Regions from separate parts of the Roseburia yibonii genome, predicted to be linked through region 2. Evidence: riboswitches for the same ligand, from Rfam matches in the RefSeq annotation. Region 2 holds a riboswitch; the other holds the start of a gene.
The links. A riboswitch is a leader RNA that binds a small molecule or an ion and turns the genes downstream of it on or off. The one in region 2 is predicted to bind FMN.

Region 1: another riboswitch for FMN. It lies ahead of H8Z76_RS12710 (ECF transporter S component); the one in region 2 lies ahead of ribD (bifunctional diaminohydroxyphosphoribosylaminopyrimidine deaminase/5-amino-6-(5-phosphoribosylamino)uracil reductase RibD).

Annotation. Positions count from the first base shown of each region.
Region 1 is NZ_JACOQH010000011.1:67,550-71,969, forward strand. Features, by position in the region: gene H8Z76_RS12700 (Tex family protein) at 1-1,482, shown strand, start outside; gene H8Z76_RS12705 (response regulator) at 1,501-1,881, shown strand; FMN riboswitch at 2,218-2,373, shown strand; gene H8Z76_RS12710 (ECF transporter S component) at 2,452-3,051, shown strand; gene tsaE (tRNA (adenosine(37)-N6)-threonylcarbamoyltransferase complex ATPase subunit type 1 TsaE) at 3,164-3,595, shown strand; gene tsaB (tRNA (adenosine(37)-N6)-threonylcarbamoyltransferase complex dimerization subunit type 1 TsaB) at 3,592-4,305, shown strand; gene rimI (ribosomal protein S18-alanine N-acetyltransferase) at 4,298-4,420, shown strand, end outside.
Region 2 is NZ_JACOQH010000001.1:504,923-509,342, forward strand. Features, by position in the region: gene H8Z76_RS02415 (bifunctional 3,4-dihydroxy-2-butanone-4-phosphate synthase/GTP cyclohydrolase II) at 1-168, opposite strand, end outside; gene ribE (riboflavin synthase) at 183-812, opposite strand; gene ribD (bifunctional diaminohydroxyphosphoribosylaminopyrimidine deaminase/5-amino-6-(5-phosphoribosylamino)uracil reductase RibD) at 797-1,903, opposite strand; FMN riboswitch at 2,079-2,193, opposite strand; gene H8Z76_RS02430 (SDR family oxidoreductase) at 2,230-2,937, opposite strand; gene H8Z76_RS02435 (spore photoproduct lyase family protein) at 2,938-3,990, opposite strand; gene H8Z76_RS02440 (hypothetical protein) at 3,962-4,420, opposite strand, start outside.

The DNA of each region.
Region 1 (4,420 bases), on a different contig from region 2:
AACCGTGGCGAGAATGAAAAGATCCTCACCGTGAAGGTGCAGGCACCGGAGGATCGTATCCTTTCCTATCTGGAGCGGAAAGTAATAAAAAGGGACAACCCGGTCACATCCGGTGTGTTAAAAGAAGTGATCGCGGACAGTTACAGCAGACTGATCGCACCGGCGATCGAGCGTGAGATCAGAAGCAGCCTGACCGAGCGCGCGGAAGATGGCGCAATCCGGGTATTCGGCAAGAATCTCGAACAGCTTCTGATGCAGCCGCCGATCGCGAATCAGGTGGTGCTTGGATGGGATCCTGCGTTCCGTACCGGGTGCAAGCTTGCCGTGGTGGATGAGACCGGAAAAGTCCTGGATACCACAGTCATCTATCCGACGGCGCCGCAGAATAAAGTGGCAGAGGCGAAAGCGGTGTTAAAGAAACTCATCGCAAAATACAGGATCACACTGATCTCGCTTGGAAACGGAACCGCATCGCGCGAATCAGAGCAGATCATTGTGGAACTGTTAAAAGAAATTCCGCAGAAAGTGCAGTACATCATCGTAAATGAGGCGGGAGCGTCGGTCTATTCCGCAAGTAAGCTCGCAACAGAAGAATTCCCGAATTTTGATGTGGGACAAAGAAGCGCGGCATCCATGGCAAGACGACTGCAGGATCCGCTCGCGGAGCTGGTAAAGATCGATCCGAAATCCATCGGTGTCGGTCAGTATCAGCATGATATGAACCAGAAAAAATTAAGCGAAGCGCTTCAGGGTGTGGTAGAAGGCTGCGTAAACAAAGTCGGCGTAGACTTAAATACGGCTTCCGTATCGCTTCTGTCCTATATTTCCGGTGTGAGCAAGGTGATCGCCAAGAACATCGTTGCCTACCGCGAGGAGAATGGACGTTTCGCGGCGCGCAGTGAGCTCTTAAAAGTGGCAAAACTTGGACCGAAAGCCTATGAACAGTGCGCGGGATTTTTGCGCATCGCGGATGGAAAAAATCCGCTGGATGCGACGGGCGTACATCCGGAATCCTATGAGGCGGCAAAGAAACTCTTGGAAAAGCTCGGATTTTCCACGGAGGATGTAAAAAACAGAAAACTTTCCGGCATCGGCAAAAAAATATCGGATTATCCCAAACTTGCAGAGGAGCTTGGCGTAGGTGAACTGACACTGAAAGATATTGTAAAAGAACTGGAAAAACCGGCGCGTGATCCGAGAGAGGATATGCCAAAGCCGATCCTGCGCAGTGACGTGCTTGAGATCAAAGACTTAAAGCCGGGCATGATCTTAAAAGGAACCGTGCGCAACGTGATCGATTTCGGGGCGTTTGTGGATATCGGCGTGCATCAGGACGGACTGGTGCATATTTCCCAGATCTGTGACCGTTACATCAAGCATCCCTTAGAGGCAGTGAGCGTCGGGGACATCGTGGATGTGCAGGTCATGAGCGTGGATGTGAAGAAGCAGAGAATTCAGCTTACCATGAAATTTCAAAAATAGAGAAGCAGGTGGGAGAATATGCAACTGTTGTATGCAGAGGACGAGGAGGAAATGTCCGAGGCGGTTGTGGACATTCTGACTTATCACAAATACACCGTAGACGCGGTTTACGATGGAGAGGAAGCGCTTTCCTATGCTCATGCGGAACAATATGACGGGATCATTCTGGATGTCATGATGCCAAAAAAGAGCGGACTTCAGGTGTTAAAAGAATTAAGGGCGGAGGGATGTAAGACACCGATCCTTCTTCTTACTGCGAAAGCAGAGGTGGAAGACCGGATCGAAGGGCTGGATCTCGGGTCGGATGATTATCTGCCCAAACCATTCGTCATGGGGAACTGCTTGCCCGTGTGCGTGCCATGCTGCGCAGACGCGAGGAGTTTACGCCGAATGTTCTGACCTGTGGCGGGGTCTCGTTAAACCAGAGTACTTATACGAGTCGGCTGCGTTAAAAAACATCGAGATACACGAAGAGATCGCGGCGGGTGTGGATGTCCATGCAAGCCGGGAGAACCTGATCCAGCTGATCTCCATCCTTTTTGATAACGCGGTCAAATACGCAAGTGAGGGCGATCGCACTGGCACGTGGGGGCACACTTGGCGCGTCCTATGAAAAAGACGACATCATCTGCTTTACGCTAAGATTAAAAGAACCCTGATACGCATGCAACCCCCAAAAGGGACAAAAAACTTGACAGAAGAGAAAAACGGCATTACACTGTGCATGTAAAAGAATAAAATCTTCGGGGCAGGGTGATGTGCAGGACACAGATTCCCGACCGACGGTGATACCGGAGTCATTAGACTGCCGGAAAGTCCGTGAGCTGAGCGATCAGCTGATCCGGTGAGATTCCGGAACCGACAGTACAGTCTGGATGTGAGAAGATAGCGATAGAGAATGCCCCCGGATATTTTGTCCGGGGGTTTTGCTATAGGAAATGTCCCGGAACGAAAAGGAGCAAAAAAGATATGCACACAAGACAACACAACGTTCGTTACATGACAGTTACGGCAATGCTTTCCGCAGTGGCATTTGCGCTGATGTTTTTTGAATTCAGCATTCCGTTTTTAGTACCGTCCTTTATACAGATGGATCTTTCGGAACTTCCGGCACTGATCGGAGCATTTGCGATGGGGCCGTGGTACGGCGTGATCATCTGCCTGATCAAAAACCTGATCCATCTGTTGATCACAACGACCGGCGGAGTGGGAGAACTTTCCAACTTTATCCTGGGAGCGGCATTTGTGCTTCCGGCGGGACTGATCTACCAGAGAAAGAAGACCAAAAAAAACGCGGTGATCGGATCTGTCCTCGGAGCTGCGTTCATGGCGCTTCTCAGTGTGGCGTCCAACTACTTCATCGTGTATCCGGTATACACGGCGTTTCTGCCGATGGATACGATCCTTGCGATGTATCAGGAGATCCTGCCAAGCGCAGATACATTACTGAAATGCTTGGTCATCTTTAATATGCCGTTTACCTTTGTAAAAGGCATGCTAAGCGTCATCATCACCCTTTTGATCTACAAACATATTTCGCCGATCATAAAAGGTGTGTCAAACAAATAGTGAGCTGTTCTGCCGGATTCCATTTGTGGATTCCGGCATTTTTTAGTTGGAATTGTCATTTCATTCAAACAATGCTATACTTTTAACAAAACGAAAAAGACAGGAAGAAAACATGATCTATGAAACATATTCTGCGGAAGAAACAGCCGCATTGGGAGAAAAATTAGGACGGGAGGCAAAGCCCGGAGATGTCTGCACGCTGATGGGAGACCTCGGTGTCGGAAAGACGGTGCTGACCCAGGGGATCGCAAAGGGACTCGGGATCACGGAGCCGATCTCAAGCCCGACGTTCACGATCGTGCAGGTCTACGAGGAAGGACGTCTGCCGTTTTACCATTTTGATGTTTACCGCATCGGAGATATCGAGGAGATGGACGAGATCGGATATGAGGACTATTTTTACGGACAGGGGCTTACCATGATCGAGTGGGCAAACCTGATCGAAGAGATCCTGCCGCCGGTGCGAAAAGAAATTACCATAGAAAAAGATCTTGAAAAAGGATTTGATTACCGTAAAATTACGATAGAGGAGGTAGGAGCATGAAAATACTCGGAATAGACAGCTCCGGACTGGTCGCAAGCGTGGCGGTCACAGAGGATGACAATCTGCTTGGGGAATTTACGATGAATTATAAAAAGACGCATTCCCAGACCCTGCTTCCGATGTTGGACGAGCTTGCAAAGATGATAGAACTGGATTTAAATACCATAGACGCGATCGCGGTTTCCGGCGGGCCGGGTTCATTTACCGGACTCCGCATCGGTTCCGCAACAGCGAAAGGACTTGGCCTCGCACTGGAAAAACCGCTTATCCACATACCTACCGTGGACGCGCTTGCTTATAATCTCTGCGGACACCGGGACATGGTATGCCCGCTCATGGACGCGAGAAGAAACCAGACTTACACCGGGTTATATACCTTTGATGGAAATAAAATGCAGGTGGAGCTTGCACAATGCGCGGTCGGGATCGATGAGATCGTGGAAAAGATCAATGAGAAACAGCGCGCGGTCGTATTTTTGGGAGACGGGGTGCCGGTATTTGAGACGTATATCAGAGAGCAGATCAATGTTCCTTATACCTTTGCGCCGGCGCATGTAAACAAACAGCGCGCGGCAGCAGTTGCGGCACTCGGAGAGATCTACTATAAAGAAGGAAAGACAGAGACGGCGGCGGAACACCGCCCGGATTACCTGCGCCTGTCACAGGCAGAGCGGGAACGCATGGAAAGAGAGAATGCGAAGCATGCTTGAGATAACGGAGATGACAGAAGCGGATCTTGACGGAGTCGCAGCCATAGAGGCAGAGGTATTTTCAATGCCCTGGAGCAAAAAGGGATTCGCGGATACCTTGGGTATGGATAACGTG
Region 2 (4,420 bases):
GAGTCCTTTTCCATGCGCTGCCATAAAGTTTACATTTTCCGTTGTCGCGAACTGTGCCGCACAGATGAAATCCCCCTCATTCTCTCTGTCCTCGTCATCCGTTACCAAAATGACCTTTCCGCTTTTTAATGCCTCAAGTGCTTCCGGAACTGTATTAAATTCAAACATCTTTTTTCCTCCCTCTAAAATCCATATTGCTGCAAAAACGCTGTATCGATCCCGCTTTTTGTCTGCACAAATTTTTCTATGTATTTTCCAACCATGTCGTTCTCAAGATTGACCGCATCCCCGATCTTTTTCCCGGAAAGCGTCGTCTCCGCCGCCGTATGCGGGATCACGGAAACCGAAAAGTTATCCCGTTCCACCGCTGCCACGGTAAGGCTGATGCCATCGATCGCGATCGAACCTTTTTCCACAATGTAGCGCATGATCTCCGGATCCGCCAGGATCGTGTACCAGATTGCATTGTCATCCCTCCTAATATGAAGGATCTTTCCGGTGCCATCCACATGGCCTGCCACCATATGTCCACCGAAACGCCCGTCTGCCGCCATCGCCCGCTCCAGGTTCACAGGGCTTCCGGGCCGCAGCTTGCCAAGCGTTGAACGGGAAAGTGTCTCATTCATGACATCCGCCGAAAAGGTCTTTCCCGTGATCTCCGTCGCAGTCAGGCAGACACCGTTTGTGGCAACACTGTCTCCGATTTTTAGATCCGAAAAGATCTTATTTCCACGGATCACGAGCACTGCGGACCGCGCTCCTTTTCGTATTGCGTCAACTGTTCCGATTTCTTCAATTATTCCGGTAAACATGAATATTTCACATCTCCTTCCACCAAAAGATCTGCTCCGATCCTGCGGACGCTTACATCGGACAGCTGCCAGCCATCGGACGGAAGCACGGCACCGGATCCTTCCACCGGGCTTTTCGCCTCCGCCCCGCCGAACAGTTTCGGTGCGATATAGGCCTGCACCCGCTGTACGATCCCCTGTTTCAGTGCGGAGAAATTTAACGTGCCGCCGCCTTCTAAGAGGATACTGTCAATGCCCTGCTCTCCGAGCATCCGCATCAGTTCACCCAGATCGATATGTCCTTCTTTTTTCGGAACCACCAGGATCTCACATCCCGCTTCCCGATAAGGTGCATGCTTCGCCTCATCCGCACATGCTGTCGCAAGGATCGTCTTTGTCTCATGCGCCGTGGTCACAACGTTGCTTTCAGGCGGTGTGCAAAGTCCGGTATCACAGATGATGCGGATCGGATCTCTTCCTCCCGGTATCCGGCAGGTAAGGCGCGGGTCATCCGCCCGCACCGTTCCGAGCCCCACCATGATCCCCATATAGCGGTTACGGTCCTTTTGCACATTTTTCCTTGCGTCTTCCCCGGTGATCCACTTCGAAGCGCCCGTTGCTGTCGCGATCTTTCCATCGAGTGTCATTGCGTATTTCATCACCACATACGGTCTTTTTGTTTTGATGTAATGAAAAAATACGGCGTTTAATGCATCGCACTCTTTTTTTAATACCCCGGTCTCCACGGTAAGCCCGGCCTCCTGTAAGATCCGGATTCCTTTTCCTGCCACGAGCGGATTCGGATCCGAGGATCCGATCACCACGCGGCGGATGCCGCTTGCCAGGATTGCTTCGGTACAAGGCGGTGTCTTGCCGTAATGACAGCACGGCTCAAGCGTCACATAAATTGTCGCCCCCTCGGTGCTCTCCTTACAGTCCGCAAGCGCGTTCCGCTCCGCATGAAGTCCGCCAAATCTTTCGTGCCATCCCTTTCCGATCACTTTTTCATCCTTTACGATCACCGCGCCCACGAGCGGATTGGGATTTACCGCGCCCATACCGCGCTTCGCGAGTTCCAGCGCCATATCCATATATGATTCATCTACTGTCATAAATTCCTCCTGTCACAGGCAGAAACAAAGTGCCCTGAAGAATCTTCTCCAGGGCACTTATCTCTGATGATCTGAAACTGCCTGTTTTGTCCTCATGCTGACCAACAAAAAACTCTGAAATGATAACTATCATCTCAGAGCATCTCACGCATATTTCAGATATCAAAATATATCATCGTATCTTCTTTCATCCAGACTGTACTGTCGGCTTCGGAATCACACCGAATCATGCCTTGCGGCTCGTGGGCTTTACCACCGGTAGGGAATCGCACCCTGCCCTGAAGATCTGTTTTCTTTTTACGAAATTTACCATACCACTTATCCTGTTATTTTGCAAGAGGTTTTTTTCTGATCCGGTGTAACTGCGGTTTTAAAGTAAGTTCCGACAGCACCATGCCATCCCGCACGCCGAGCACAAACGCGACCGCATCCGCGACATCCTCCGGCACCAGACGCGCCTCCTCTTCCTCCGCTTCCCTAAAGTCCGCGTTCCGGTAGAGATTGGTCTTTGTCATATCCGGGCAGATCGTCGTCACCTTCACCCCGTACTTTCGCGCCTCATCAAACAGGCTTCTCCCAAAACTGTAAAGTCCCGCCTTGGTGGCTCCATACGCGCAGCCGTGCGGATTGCTGTTTACCGCCGTGACGGACGCGATGTCTATGATATGGCCTTTATTCTTTTTTAAGGTCCGCAGCAGCTGAGCGCTTAAGATCATCGGCACTTCCAGATTCGTGCGCACCATCTCGGCGATCTTTTTCGCGTTCAGCTCCTCATGCAGCCCATAGTAGGCAACTCCCGCATTGTTGATCAGTACATGGATCTCCCATTCCGCCGCGATCCGCTTCACCTGTCCGGTCAGTTTCGCCGTATCCAGAAGATCACAAATGATCGGATGAAAGTTTCCTCTTTCCAGTTTACATAACTCAAAATTCCTGCCAAACCCGAACACCTCATAGTCCATATCACACAGCCGTTCACTCACTGCCAGACCGATCCCGGACGATGCCCCGGTTATGATCACTGCCTCTCTCATCTATGTTTCCTCCTTCTCCCACAAAAATATCTTTTCCTCCGGCAGATACTGCGACAGCCGCTCCACCAGAAAGCCTTCCATTTCCCGCGTCAGCCCGTCCCCATAATGGTAGACACCCCGGTCATTTTCATAGGGGAACTGGACGACTGCGGAATCCGGCGCGTTCTTCCGCATTTTCTTTAAATAATCCTGTGAGACACGGAAGCTTCCGACACTCACATCAAACAGTCTGCCCCAGTCCATCTGCTCCGCAATCGCAAGAAGCATCCTGTCATACGAGTCCTTCCAGCCCGCATGATAGATCATCGGATCAAAACAGAGCCGCACCGTGCACCCACACGCCTGTGCTTCCGCCGCTGCCGCAATGCGCTGTGCAAGCGACGGGGTGTAATGTTCATACCGCTCTATGACCTCCTGTGGCGACATCGTAAACGCGTACACGACGTGGGAGGACGGTTCTGCGTGCTTAAAAAAGCTGTGGTTCGCGCATTTCGTCCGAAGCTCGATGCGAAGCCCATTCCCGCCCTCTTGTTCTTCTTTTTCACATTCGTTTACAAAGCGCACCCATTCCCCTGCGTATCCGGTGATCTCCTCTAGCGCCAGAAGATCGGTATCATAGGATACACACAGGTACATTTCATGCTGCGCTATTATCTTTTTTACCTCAGCGAAAATGTCCTCCAGATTCACAAAGATGACCAGATGCGCGGACGGGTACATCCCCTTCAGGTAACAGTACTCACAGTCATAGATACAGTTCATCACGCAGGAGGTATAATAAAAATACGAGTTTCCGAAGTTCTGACAGACCGGCGCTCCGGGATAGATCAACGTCCCCTGTTTCGCCGCGAGGATCAGGCTCTGCGCCCGGTGCTGCCTCAGATAATCCTGCCCCCTCCGGCAGAACACATCCTTGTAATGATCGATCCAGACCACCTGCGCCTGCGGAAATTTCGCCAATATCCTTTTTGTGCGCGGATGGTCCTTCACTCCGCGTTCCACATAAATGTGGGAAAATGCCGTATTATAATAATTTTCGCCGGATCTCTTCAAAGCAGTTCTTCCCCTCTCTCTTATCCCTGCACGGGAGTTTTCCAGATGCGTACATTTCTTTAAGCACCGTCCGGTAATCGATCCCTGAAAGTGTCCAGTAACGGATATGCTGACGTACCATGGCCTCCATCGTCTTTGAAGCGTGCAGGTCTTCGGTCAGACGCCGGATATCTGTCTCCTCTTCGTCCTGTTTCGCCCCGCATCCGCATTCTTCCGCTGCTTCCTCTGTGATCCGGCGCAGGCTGTCGATGTACGCGCAGACCGCCTCCTCCTGTGCCGCGATCTTCTGCCCGATCTGCTCCGGCTGTCCGGTCTTTCCGTCACCGGCAACTCCGTGATCCGTCACAACCTTTAAAAACGTCATCTGGTGCGGTCCGAAATAGTAGGCTCCCGCCTGATAGACCGCCGCCGCTTCCATATCATAAAGACG